3 regions of the Aliivibrio sp. 1S128 genome follow, and region 3 is predicted to be linked to each of the others. Evidence: predicted binding sites of a transcription regulator. Region 3 holds the regulator's gene; each other region holds the start of a gene.

Evidence for each region. Region 3 encodes CRP, which controls carbon source genes, mostly activating them, when cyclic AMP is high. Its sites were predicted from a motif close to TGTGANNNNNNTCACA; they were not measured.
Region 1: a site for CRP is predicted at 2,299-2,314, ahead of A6E03_RS01935 (CTP synthase). Genes of this name have one in related genera too.
Region 2: a site for CRP is predicted at 3,020-3,035, ahead of recB (exodeoxyribonuclease V subunit beta). Genes of this name have one in related genera too.

What each region holds. Positions count from the first base shown of each region.
Region 1 is NZ_MAJV01000003.1:20,930-25,747, reverse strand. Features, by position in the region: gene A6E03_RS01945 (flagellin) at 207-1,340, shown strand; gene mazG (nucleoside triphosphate pyrophosphohydrolase) at 1,450-2,271, shown strand; gene A6E03_RS01935 (CTP synthase) at 2,402-4,042, shown strand; gene eno (phosphopyruvate hydratase) at 4,119-4,818, shown strand, end outside.
Region 2 is NZ_MAJV01000110.1:58,487-63,304, reverse strand. Features, by position in the region: gene recC (exodeoxyribonuclease V subunit gamma) at 1-2,813, shown strand, start outside; gene recB (exodeoxyribonuclease V subunit beta) at 3,149-4,818, shown strand, end outside.
Region 3 is NZ_MAJV01000003.1:280,773-285,590, reverse strand. Features, by position in the region: gene astD (succinylglutamate-semialdehyde dehydrogenase) at 1-939, shown strand, start outside; gene A6E03_RS03120 (DUF1338 domain-containing protein) at 952-1,746, shown strand; gene crp (cAMP-activated global transcriptional regulator CRP) at 1,817-2,449, opposite strand; gene A6E03_RS03110 (OsmC family protein) at 2,696-3,097, shown strand; gene hslU (HslU--HslV peptidase ATPase subunit) at 3,214-4,548, opposite strand; gene hslV (ATP-dependent protease subunit HslV) at 4,571-4,818, opposite strand, start outside.

The DNA.
Region 1 (4,818 bases), 260 kb from region 3:
TGAGATAGAGTGATTTCATAAATTATTGATAAATCATTGATAAATAATGATTATATTGTAAAGCCGAATGTTATTTATAGCATTTGGCTTTTTTATTGGAAAAAAATCTCAAGTTATAAACTCTCAGGCCGTAAATAAAGGTATCAACGATGAATTATAGGCTTCTTATCCTATAACAATAAGTGAAGCCGACCGGAGTAAACATCATGGCAATTTCAGTAAATACAAACATTTCAGCAATGACAGCACAGCGTTATATGAATAATGCAACGGCAGCTCAAACTGATTCAATGGAGAAATTGTCTTCAGGTTCAAAAATCAACAGCGCTGCTGATGATGCTTCTGGTCTGCAAATTTCAAATCGTATGACAGCACAAACTCGTGGTTTGGACGTTGCTGTTCGCAATGCCAATGATGGTATGTCAATTGCACAAACAGCTGAAGGCGCAATGAAAGAAACGACCAACGTACTTCAACGTTTACGTGACTTATCGCTGCAATCGTCAAATGGCTCAAATACCGACGCGGATCGCCAAGCAATGCAAGAAGAAGCGAGTTCACTGACTGATGAGCTGAACCGTATTGCTGAAACAACTTCTTTTGGTGGTACTCGTTTAATTAACGGTGAGTTTGGCACAAAATCTTTCCAAATTGGTGCTGATTCAGGTGAAGCAGTGGCAATGACGCTAAACAGCATGCGTGCTGATGAATCAACAATGGGTGGTAAATCTTACTTTTCAGAAGAAGGCCGCGACATTAATTGGACTGTAGACAAAGAAAATACACAATTCAATGTGACTTATAACGATAAAATAGGTAACGAACAAAAGATCAACATTACAGCAAAAGCGGGTGATGATATCGAAGAGTTAGCGACTTACATTAATGGTCAAACAAATGAGTTAAGCGCTTCTGTTACTGAAGACGGTGTGCTTCAAGTATTCATGTCAGGCGAAACCATCTCTTCACCATTAGAATTCAATGGCTCTCTAGCAAACGAATTGAAAATGGGTGGAGAATCAGATGATACTGTTGCTTCTATGGATTTGACAACCGTTGGTGGCGCTCAGCGTTCAATTGACGTGATTGATGCCGCTCTGGAATTTGTTGATAGCAATCGTGCTGATTTAGGTGCTTTCCAAAATCGTTTCGAAAGTGCAATTAAAAACCTAACGAACATCAATGAAAATATTACTGATTCAAACAGTCAGATTAAAGACACTGATTTTGCAAAAGAGACAACGAACTTAACGAAAAATCAAATTTTAAGCCAATCAAGCTCTTCAATTTTTGCTCAAGCGAAACAAGCGCCAAATATGGCAATGAGCTTATTAGGCTAAGCTTTGTGAAGTGAAAAGATAAGCAGCCTTAACATAAGGTATATGAATTTTGAAAAAGCGATGACTATAATGGTTATCGCTTTTTTTGTTTTTAATCAAAGGTAAACCTATGACAAGCTCAAATAATATTGAACAATTGCTCTCAATTATGACGCAACTACGTGACAAAGAATCTGGTTGTCCGTGGGATCGAAAGCAAACCTTTGATTCTATTATTCCACACACCATAGAAGAGACGTATGAAGTGGTGGACGCTATTCATAAGAAGGACTGGATCAATTTAAAGGAAGAATTAGGGGATTTACTATTCCAAGTTATCTTCTATGCTCAAATGGCTAAAGAAGAGCAATTATTTGATTTTAGTGATGTCGTCGATACCTTAAATGAAAAATTGGTTCGTCGTCATCCTCATGTTTTTGGAGATGAAACTTTTTTATCAGAAGAAGAAATTACGGCCAATTGGGATAAAGTGAAGCAAAAAGAGCGTCTAGATAAAGAATTATTAGAAGATAATGTCCCTTCTCAAAAAAGTATTTTAGATTCAATTCCTGCGGCATTACCTGGCTTATTGAGAGCCAATAAAATCCAAAAACAATGTGCAAAGGTCGGTTTTGATTGGGATCAGCTACAACCTGTCGCCGATAAGGTCAATGAAGAGGTTGCTGAGGTACTTGAAGAAGCATTCAAAATACCAAGGGATGAAAAGAAGCTTGAAGAAGAATTGGGCGATTTACTTTTTGCTACTGTAAATTTTTCTCGTCATTTAGGAAAAAATCCTGAGCAAGCATTGTGTAAAGCAAATGATAAATTTGAGCGTCGTTTTCGCCAAATTGAAGCGAACGTCGCCAAAAAGAATAAAAAAATACAACAATGTGATTTAAATGAACTAGACTTTGAGTGGGAAAATGTGAAGCGAAGTGAGCGGAATTGATTTGGAGCAAAAAATAAATCAATTAACTGTGATACTTTTCACGTTGTGGCCATAAAGCGGTTCTGGTATATTCATTTCCCGTCCAGATAATATCCATTTTATTCCTCATTACACCAATTTCAGGTAACGTATGACGACGAATTACATTTTTGTAACTGGCGGGGTTGTATCCTCACTAGGTAAAGGTATTGCAGCAGCATCATTAGCAGCTATTCTTGAAGCTCGTGGCTTAAAAGTCACTATGATGAAGCTTGACCCATACATCAACGTTGATCCGGGCACAATGAGCCCAACTCAACACGGTGAAGTATTCGTCACGGAAGACGGCGCAGAAACTGATCTAGATTTAGGTCACTACGAGCGCTTCATCCGCACCAAAATGACTAAACGTAATAACTTTACAGCCGGTCGAGTATACGCAGACGTTCTACGTAAAGAGCGTCGTGGTGATTACTTAGGTGCAACAATCCAAGTTATCCCTCATATTACGAATGCGATTAAAGAACGTGTTATCTCTGGCGCTGAAGGCCATGATATCGCACTCGTTGAAGTTGGTGGTACAGTCGGTGATATCGAATCTCTGCCATTCATGGAAGCGATTCGTCAACTTGCTGTTGAGATAGGCCGTGAACATACAATGTTTATGCACCTAACTCTTGTACCTTACTTAGGCGCTGCAGGCGAGCTTAAAACTAAGCCGACTCAACACTCAGTAAAAGAGCTATTGTCTATTGGTATCCAACCAGATATCTTAGTTTGTCGTTCTGATCGTGTTATTCCAGCAAACGAACGTAAGAAAATTGCTCTTTTCTGTAATGTACAAGAAAAAGCAGTTATCTCAATGAAAGACGTAGATTCAATCTACAAAATCCCACAATTGATCCGAGCGCAAGGTACTGATGAATTAGTATGTCAACGCTTTGGTATTACAGCACCTGAAGCTGATCTTTCAGAGTGGGAACAAGTAATCTATGAAGAAGCTAACCCGACTGGTGAAGTTACTATCGGTATGGTTGGTAAGTACATTGAATTACCAGATGCTTACAAGTCAGTAAACGAAGCATTAAAACATGCGGGCTTGAAAAACCGTTTGAGCGTCACTATTAAATATATAGACTCGCAAGATGTTGAGTCTAAAGGTACTGAAATCCTAGAAGGTCTAGATGCAATTCTAGTTCCTGGTGGTTTTGGTGACCGTGGTATTGAAGGTAAGATCCTTGCTGCTCAATACGCTCGTGAAAATGAAGTACCATATTTAGGGATCTGTCTGGGTATGCAAGTTGCGCTTATTGAATATGCGCGTAACGTTGCTAATATGGAAGGGGCTCACTCTTCTGAATTCTCTAAAGACACGAAATTCCCTGTTGTTGGTCTAATCACTGAGTGGATTGATGGCGATGGTAAAGTAGAAGAGCGTACTGAGACATCAGATTTAGGCGGCACAATGCGTCTTGGTTCTCAGCTATGTCACCTTGCAAAAGGCTCTAAAGCTCGTGAGCTTTACGGTAACGCTACTGTTGAAGAGCGTCATCGTCACCGTTATGAAGTAAATAACAATTTACTTCCTCAGCTTGAAAAAGCCGGTCTTAAAATTTCTGGTCTATCAGCTGATAAGAAGCTTGTGGAAATCATTGAACTTCCTAACCACCCGTGGTTTGTGGCTGCTCAATTCCACCCAGAATTCACATCAACACCTCGTGATGGTCATCCATTATTTGAAGGTTTTGTTAAAGCAGCAGGCCAAAATGCTCGCGGTGAATTCGAAAAGTAATAGGATTTACGGATAGCTGCTCAATGTTGCAGCAGCTATTTTTAGCTTTTAAATTAAAGAAAATAGAGGAAACACAATGTCTAAGATCGTTAAAGTTCTAGGTCGTGAAATCATCGATTCTCGTGGTAACCCAACAGTTGAAGCTGAAGTTCACCTAGAAAGTGGTTTTGTAGGTATGGCTGCTGCTCCATCTGGCGCATCTACAGGTTCTCGTGAAGCTCTTGAGCTACGTGACGGCGACAAATCTCGTTTCCTAGGTAAAGGTGTTCTTAAAGCTATCGCAGCTGTAAATGGCCCAATCGCAGAAGCTCTAATCGGCAAAGACGCGAAAAACCAAGCTGAAATCGACCAAATCATGATCGATTTAGATGGTACAGAAAACAAAGCAAAATTTGGCGCGAACGCAATCCTTGCTGTTTCTCTAGCGAATGCTAAAGCTGCTGCTGCTGCTAAATCTATGCCTCTTTACGCTCACATTGCTGAACTAAACGGCACTCCAGGCGTATTCTCTATGCCTCTACCAATGATGAACATCATCAACGGTGGCGAGCACGCTGATAACAACGTTGATATCCAAGAATTCATGATTCAACCTGTTGGCGCTAAAACGCTTAAAGAAGCTCTACGCATCGGCGCAGAAGTATTCCACAACCTAGCTAAAGTTCTTAAGTCTAAAGGCTACAGCACTGCAGTTGGTGATGAAGGTGGTTTCGCTCCTAACCTTAAATCTAACGCAGAAGCGCTAGAAGTTATCGCAGAAGCTGTTGCAGCTGCTG
Region 2 (4,818 bases), on a different contig from region 3:
CGGGAACCTTGCCAAAAGGTATGCCTAAGCGTTTATTTGTGGTGGGTATCACTTCATTGCCTCCTCGTTATTTAGATGCGCTAGCGGCTCTTGGGCAACACATTGATGTGCATTTAATGTTTACCAATCCTTGTCGTTATTACTGGGGTGAAATTCGAGACAGAAAATACCTCGCTCGTCTAGAAGCGCGTAATCGTCTGCAAGTAAAATGGTTAGATGATCACAGTGAGCAAATCGGTGATACGGAGCAATTAAAAGGATCGCTTGATGCAAATTTTGAAGATGAGCTGCACACTTCAGAAGTAGGTAATTCACTGCTTGCATCATGGGGGAAATTAGGTCGAGATAATCTTTGTCTATTATCAGAAATGGAAGCGCAAGAGATTGATGCTTTTGTTGATGTAGATAATGACAACCTCTTACATTCTATCCAATCTGATATTTTAAATTTAGAAGAACGCAGTCGTGATGATGTGCTTGATAACAGTGAGCACAAGCAACCAATCAGCGCTGATGATCGTTCGATTCTTTTGCATTCATGTCATAGCCCAATGCGTGAAGTAGAAGTTTTACACGATCAATTATTGGATATGTTTGCCAATGATCCAGAATTAAAACCTCGCGATATTATTGTGATGGTGGCAGATATCAATGTGTACAGTGCGGCGATCCAAGCCGTCTTTGGTAACGCAGCATTCGATCGCTACATTCCTTTTGCTATTTCCGATCAAAGTGCCGAGCAAGAAAACCCAGTGCTATTGGCTTTTATGAATTTAATGGCGTTGCCTGAAAATCGTTGTGGTTTATCAGAGTTATTAAGTTTGTTGGAAGTTCCTGCCGTCATGTCTCGTTTTAAATTTAATGCCGAGCAGTTTGAAATAGTAAAACGATGGGCAGAAGAAACCGGTATTCGCTGGGGATTGGATAACAGCACCTCCGCGCATTTTGATCTTCCTGAACATAATCAAAACTCATGGCTATTTGGTATTCAGAGAATGTTGCTTGGTTATGCGATGGAGCAAGACGCGGGCTTATTTGAAGGCATGGCGAGCTACGAACAAGTGCAAGGCATGAATGCCGAAATCGCAGGTAACTTAGCGCACTTTATTGATCAGCTTTTGACTTATCAGATCATCCTAGGCCAAGCGCAAACAATTAATGCATGGCGCACCATTATTAACCAACTAATGGACGATTTTTTACTTGTCGAATTAGAAGGTGAGCTGGTCGTTAAAAGCATTCGAGATCAATTGCAAAAACTGGAAGAAAATTTAGAAGATGCGGGCTTTGAAGCGCCAATTTCAGCGGCAATTATTAATAATTACCTGAAAAATAATTTGTCAGGTGGCAAAGCAAGTCAACGATTCTTAGCCGGACAAGTTAATTTCTGTACCTTGATGCCGATGCGTTCAATTCCATTTGATGTGGTCTGTTTACTTGGTATGACGGATGGGTCTTATCCGCGAACCATGCCAGTTGAAGGTTTCGATTTAATGCAGAAACGCATGAAACCGGGTGATCGTTCTCGTCGAGATGATGATAGATATCTGTTTTTAGAAGCACTGCAATCGGCGAATAAAGCGTTTTATCTCAGCTATATAGGTCGCTCTATTCGAGATAACACAGAAAAAGCCCCTTCTGTTTTGGTGAGTGAACTGCTTGAGTATTGTCAGCAAAGTTATTGTCTAGATGGCGATAGTGAGCTGAACCCTGAAGAGTCAGCTAAACGCTTAGTTAAAAAATTAACAATAGAACATCCTTTGGTTCCTTATAGCCAACAGAGTTTTGTGGGTGATAACACCAGTTATGCCAGTGAATGGCTGCCAACCGCAAAACTAGAAGGCCAAGCCGCGCCAGAATTCCAAACTGAACCTTTAGTGTTTGCACCAGAATCAAAAGAGCTTGAATTAACCGAACTACAACGCTTTTGGCGCTTGCCTGTAGCCTATTTCTTTAACCGTGGTTTAAAAGTATTTTTTGAAACGGTAGAGAGTCGAGTTGAAGATGATGAACCGTTTTCTATTGATGGTCGTACTGGTTATGGAATGAAATCAGAATTGCTAGAAGAGTTATTGGCCTATGATGATCCTAACCAAGTATCTCAACTAAGTCGTGAGTTTTATCAGCAACAAAAAGCGCAAGGAAAATTACCTATTGGTAGCTTTGGTGAGATCGCGGCAGACAAAGAAGTGAACACGGTAAAAGAGTTAGTGGCTCATATTCAGCCATTAACGACATCGCCATTAGAAGATCAAGAAGTGCGTTTACGCTTTACTTTTCCTCATGGTGAAATGGAATTACAAGGCTGGCTAAAACAGCGTTATAAAGAAGGAATGCTACGTTATCGTGGTGGTAAAATTCGTTCTCATGAAGTTTTAGCTACGTGGATTGATCATCTTTGTTTGTGTGCGATGAAGCAACAACAGTTTACTCACCTGTTTGGCACCGATGCGATTTATCATTTTGAGCCAATTGAAACAGAAAAAGCGTATCAACATTTAGAGGTTATATTGAGCCTTTATATTTCTGGTAACTGTGCGCCATTGCCTTATTTACCAAAAGCCGCGTTGGCTGGACTAGAAGCACACATAGATAAAAAAGGTGTGTGGAATGACGATGAAGAAACACATGAAAAAGCACTGAAAAAAATGGCAGATGAATACAGTGGAACTCGTTACGCGGGTGAAAACAGCAATGATTATGTCATGCGTATGTGGCCTGAGTGGAATGACGAATTAGGTCAGACTATTTTTGATAACGCGAAAAACGTTTTACATGATGCCTTGTTACACAGTGAGAAAGAAAAACTGTAATTTAAAACAAAGCAATGCTTAAGAAAGAAGGTATTGAAGAAGAAGCACGGAAGAAAAGAGTAGGGTGGCCGCCAGTAAATCATTTTTAGTGTAGGGCGTTCGCTGTACGGCCACAGGTCAGAGGTTGACCGAATCCTTTAATACAAATGCACATTTAATGAGCTTTTTGTAAGTGCGCTGAGTGTAACAAAGCATAAAAAGTGAACCGTGAGAAAGATCTCACATTGGTCGCTTTATTAATTTTATTATCGTTGTTCCTAATGAACTACGATATGGGTCACACAAATAGTCTGTAAAAACAGAGTGTTGATGATAAATAAAAATGGTGATGTTCGATGACGACAATCGCAGCTCCAAATCAATTGAATGCAATGACGTTTCCTTTACATGGGACACGTTTAATTGAAGCTTCCGCAGGTACAGGTAAAACCTTTACCATTGCCAGTTTATATCTACGTTTACTATTAGGGCATGGTGATGAGAACAGTCGCCATAGTGAAGAATTAACCGTAGATAAAATACTGGTAGTGACTTTTACGGAAGCGGCAACCGCAGAATTAAGAGAACGTATTCGAGCTAAGATCCATGATGCCCGTTTAGCGTTTGCTCGTGCTGTGCATAAAAGTGATTATAAGAGTGGCGATCCCGTTATTGACCCGCTATTAGCGGCTATTTCTGATCATAAGTCGGCAGCACACGTATTATTGAATGCTGAACGCAGTATGGATGAAGCCTCAATCTTTACCATTCATGGCTTTTGTCAGCGCATGCTAACCCAAAATGCCTTTGAATCGGGTGCCCAGTTCGAAAGTGAATTTGTTACCGACCAAGCCAAATTAATGCACCAAGTGGCCGCAGATTTTTGGCGTCGTAGTTTTTATCATCTGCCAAAAATGGTGGCTGAAAGTGTTTACGATTGCTGGCCAAGCCCTTCTGCATTATTAGGTGATATGGGCAATAGTCTTACTGGTGTCCCAAAGCATTTAACGGTTGAGCCATTAGAAAACTCACTAGAAGAGTTCTGTCAGCAGGGTATTGCACGAATCGATGAATTAAAGCAGCAATGGTCGTCACATTGTGCTGATTTTGAAGCTTTGATCTCGGGTTCGGGCGTAGATAAACGCAGCTACACTAAAAAGAATTTACCAAATTGGTTAGAGCAAGTGTCAGTATGGGCAAGTAACCCAACGACTTCGCTGCAAATTCATGACAAATTAGAAAAATTTTCTCAATCGTTATTAATTGATAAGACCAAAAAAGGCGAAGCACCAGAACACGCAGTATTTAAATTAATTGATGGCTTTTTAGCGCAGCCATTAGAAATAAAACAGCCATTGTTATCTTTAGCTATTCATCGCTGTCGAGAAACCTTACAGCAAGCAAAAGAGCAGAAGAACTGGTTATCGTTTGATGACTTGCTGACTCAGTTGTCGGCTGCAACCGAAAATCAAGAGAACGCTTTACTGCTAGAAAAGATCCGCGAGCAATACCCAATTGCTTTGATTGATGAATTCCAAGATACCGATCCACTTCAATATTCTATTTTTAATACCATCTATCAAGATCAATCACAGTGTGGTTTGTTCATGATTGGCGATCCAAAGCAGGCTATTTATGCTTTCCGTGGCGCAGATATATTTACGTATATTCAGGCACGTCGCCAAGTGGCAGATCACTACACTCTTGATACTAACTGGCGATCAACTGCCGATATGGTGTCGTCAGTAAACCGTATTTTTGAGCATGGTAAACAACCGTTTTTATACGATGATGATATTCCGTTTTATCCGGTGAAATATAATCCGATTAATGCGGAACAAAAATCGTGGTCGTTAGATAATCAAACTCAGCCTGCAATGACGTTTTGGTTACAAGAAAGCAAAGATGGTAACCCGATAAACAAAGGCAATTACCAACGAGTAATGGCGGAATCGACGGCGGCGCAAATTCAAACCATTTTGACCGGATCTCAACAAGGGTCTGCGCACCTAAAAAATGGAGAGAA
Region 3 (4,818 bases):
CCATGGACCAGTGAAGTCGTCATGAAATTATGGCAACAAGCAGGCTTGCCAAATGGTGTGATTAACCTAGTACAAGGTGCTCGTTCAACGGGTGAAGCGCTAGCGGGAGCTAAAGGTATTGATGGCCTGTTATTTACCGGTAGTGCGAATACTGGACATATCCTGCATCGCCAATTTTCAGGAGACACCGGAAAAATGCTGGCTCTAGAAATGGGCGGTAATAATCCGATGGTTATTTCAAAAGATTTTGGCGACCAAGAAGCGGCAGTTTACACCATTATTCAATCGGCATTCATTAGTGCGGGTCAACGTTGTACGTGTGCGCGTCGCTTATATGTCCCTATTGGAAAAGCAGGCGATGAGTTGTTAGTTCGCCTTGTTGAGGTGGCAAAAAGCATCGTTGTTGACCAACCGTTTGCTGATAACGCTCCGTTTATGGGATCGCAAATATCAGTCGCAGCAGCAGAGTTTATTCTCAATGCTCAGAAGAATTTACAAGCTTTGGGTGGAGAGTCTTTACTTGAAGCCAAAAGCTTAGGTCATGCCTTTGTTTCACCGGGTATTATTGACGCGACTAACGTTGCTGAATTACCAGATGAAGAATACTTTGGACCATTACTGCAAGTGGTGCGTTACGAGACATTAGAAGAAGCCGTAAAGCTTGCTAATGACACTTGTTATGGATTATCGGCAGGCCTTGTTTCCACGGATGACAGTGAGTGGGAATATTTTGTAGAGCATATTCGTGCTGGTATTGTAAATCGTAACCGTCAATTGACGGGAGCAAGTGGTGACGCGCCATTTGGTGGTCCGGGTGCCTCTGGCAATATGAAACCAAGTGCGTATTACGCAGCGGATTACTGTGCATATCCAATGGCATCAATGGAAGGCGATGCATGTGAAATACCTGCACAACTCTCTCCGGGTTTAACTCTATAAGAGGCGATAAACATGAATAATGTAAATTCTTTATTTTCGTCATTGTGGAAAGATTATATTGCGCGCTTATCCCCATCTGCTGGGAAGGTGCATCAATTACTGTCTAATAACGATGAACTGATTAACGATCATATTGCGCTACGTACGTTTAATTTACCTAAAGTTGGATTACAGACTCTTGCTGCACCATTTTTAGCAATAGGCTATAAAGCGTGTGAGATTTATGACTTTGAAGCTAAAAAACTGAAAGCGCAGCATTTTGAGCACCCAGATCCTAATGCGCCACTCGTTTTTATTAGTGAATTATTAGTAGAAGAGTTATCACCTGAAATACAGGACATTATTCATGGCTTGGTTGAACAAGTACCAGCCCACTATTTTGCCACCAGTGATTTTCTTTCTTCCGGTAGGCCTTGGACATTAAGTTTCGAAGACTATCAAGTATTAGCGAAGGAAAGTGAGTACGCTTCTTGGTTAGCGGCTCATGGTTATGGCGCTAATCACTTTACGGTTTACGTTAATCAGCTTGAAGCGTTCTCTGAAGTGGTTGATGTGAACCAACACTTACGTGATGCAGGTTTTGCAATGAACGAAGTGGGTGGTGAAGTGAAAGGCTCTCCTGAGGTTTACTTAGAACAGTCATCAACAATGGCGGATAAAGTGAAAGTGAATTTTACGGAGGGTGAGTTTGAAATTCCTGGTGGATTTTATGAGTTTGCTAAGCGATATACGTTGCCAAGTGGGAAGATATATACAGGATTTGTCGCTGCATCTGCTGATAAAATTTTTGAAAGCACAGACAGTTAATTCTAAAATTTAGGCATAAAAAAACGCAGCTCAAGGGCTGCGTTTTTATTCGTTTAAGATAAGCGTTAAATTAACGAGTACCGTAAACTACAATTGTTTTACCGTGTGCAGAGATCAAGTTTTGCTCTTCAAGCATCTTCAAGATACGGCCAACAGTTTCACGTGAACAACCTACAATTTGACCGATCTCTTGACGAGTGATCTTAATTTGCATGCCATCTGGGTGAGTCATCGCATCTGGTTGTTTAGCTAGATTCAGTAGAGTCTGAGCGATACGGCCTGTAACGTCTAAGAATGCTAAATCACCCACTTTTTGGCTAGTGATTTGTAGACGAGTTGCCATTTGAGCAGAAAGACGCATCAGAATATCTGGATTTACTTGGATAAGTTGACGGAATTTCTTAAATGAAATCTCAGCAACTTCACAAGGGCTTTTTGCACGAACCCATGCTGAACGTTCTTGACCTTCTTCAAACAAGCCAAGTTCACCAATGAAGTCACCTTGGTTTAGGTAAGAAAGGATCATTTCCTTTCCTTCTTCATCTTTAATTAGTACAGCAACAGAACCTTTTACGATGTAGTAAAGAGTCTCAGCTTTTTCACCCGCGTGAATCAAAGTACTTTTTGATGGGTACTTATGAATGTGACAATGAGATAAGAACCACTCTAATGTTGGGTCTGTCTGAGGTTTACCTAGAACCATACTTTTATACTTCCTCTGCGTTTGCCAAGTAGGCGATGTCCATTTTAAAATAACTGAGCCAAATATCAGTTTGGCCTATACAATATGGTTATCGGAACAAGGCTGCATGTTCGTTGGGATAATTGATAAAATCATACCCTGTTTCGCCGTTGATTTCTTGACTTTGATCGTATGAAATGTGCGACCAAGGGCACAGTTTCGTGAAATGGATCACGAGTTTTCCTTTTATGTAGTAAAGAGGCTTTTATGAACGCTGAAGTTAAATGGATTGATGGATTTACTTTCTTAGGTCAATCTCAATCTGGTCACTCTGTTGTAATGGATGGTAATGGTGGAGAAAAAGCACCAAGCCCAATGGAATTAGTGTTAATGGCTGCCGGTGGATGCAGTTCTGTTGATGTTGTTGATGGTCTAAAATCAGCAAATCAAGCCGTACTTGGTTGCGTTGCAAAGCTATCAAGTGATCGTCGTGAAACCGCGCCGAAGTTGTTTACTCATATTAACATTCACTTTGAAGTGAGTGGAGATAATCTCGATCCTAAGGTGGTTGAGCGAGTCACTGCTGATTCATTACAGAAATATTGTTCTGTGTGTTTAATGCTAGGTGAAGGCATTGAGATGACACATTCTTGGGAAGTGATTGCTTAGATTATTTTTTCCAAAGAAAAAGCCTCATACATTTTGATGTATGAGGCTTTATTTTTAACTATTGTTTAACCAGTAATAATGAACAGATAATTACTGGAATTAGTATTCGTCGTCAATTATAGAATGAAACGACTTAGATCTTCATTAGCAATCAGATCACCTAAGCGAGATGTTACGTAAGCGGCATCTACCGTTAGGCTCTCGCCATCTTTTTCGGATGCGTCATAAGAGATCTCTTCCATTAGGCGTTCCATCACGGTGTGCAGACGACGTGCGCCAATGTTTTCTGTGCTTTCATTTACTTGGAATGCGGATTCTGCAATACGAGTAATGCCATCTTCAGTAAACTCAAGATTAACATTTTCTGTTGCTAATAAAGCGATGTATTGCTCTGTTAACGATGCATTTGGTTCGGTAAGAATACGTTTAAAATCATTCGCAGTTAATGCTTCAAGTTCAACACGAATTGGTAAGCGACCTTGTAGTTCAGGGATAAGGTCCGATGGCTTAGCCATTTGGAATGCACCTGAAGTGATAAATAACATGTGATCTGTTTTTACCATACCGTGCTTAGTGCTTACTGTGCTGCCTTCAACTAATGGAAGTAGGTCACGTTGCACACCTTCACGAGATACGTCACCAGACTGGGAGTTAGACCCTTTACAGATTTTATCTATCTCATCAATAAAGACGATACCGTGGTTTTCTACGTTGAAAATCGCTTGTTCTTTTAATTCTTCAGGGTTAACTAATTTAGCGCCTTCTTCTTCAGATAGGGCTTTAAGCGCATCTTTAATTTTCATCTTACGCTTTTTAGTTGTTTCACCACCAGATAGATTTTGGAACATACCTTGAAGTTGGTTTGTCATCTCTTCCATACCAGGAGGAGCCATGATTTCTACGCCAACTTGAGGAGCCGCAACATCCACTTCGATTTCTTTGTCATCTAGCTTACCTTCACGTAATTTTTTACGGAAAGATTGGCGAGTGCCTGAGTCATTATCGCTTTCTTCATTTTTACCCCATGCATCACGAGCCGGTGGTAATAAAATATCGAGAATACGATCTTCAGCTTGTTCTTCAGCACGGAATTTTACTTTTTCTACCGCTTGCTGATGTGTCATTTTTATTGCCACGTCAGTTAAGTCACGAATAATGCTGTCGACTTCTTTGCCTACGTAACCCACTTCGGTGAATTTTGTGGCTTCTACTTTTATGAAAGGCGCGTTTGCTAATTTAGCTAAACGACGGGCAATTTCGGTTTTACCAACACCCGTTGGTCCGATCATTAAAATATTTTTTGGGGTTACTTCAGCACGCAACTCAGGGTTAAGTTGCATACGACGCCAGCGGTTACGCAGTGCGATTGCCACTGAACGTTTTGCTTTATCTTGACCAATAATATGGCTATCTAGTTCGTGTACGATTTCACGAGGAGTCATCTCAGACATGGGTATTCCTTATTATTTATCGTTAAACGTTCAGTTCTTCAATGGTATGATTATGGTTAGTGTAGACATCAATATCGCCCGCAATCGTCAATGCTTTTGTGGCAATTTCACGTGCATCTAAATCAGTGTTTTCTAGTAATGCAGTCGCTGCAGAGCGAGCAAAATAACCACCAGAACCAATGGTAAGAAGGTCATTATCCGCATTGATTAAATCACCCGTACCGCTGATGATTAGAGACGTTGTTTTATCTGCAACGATTAACATCGCTT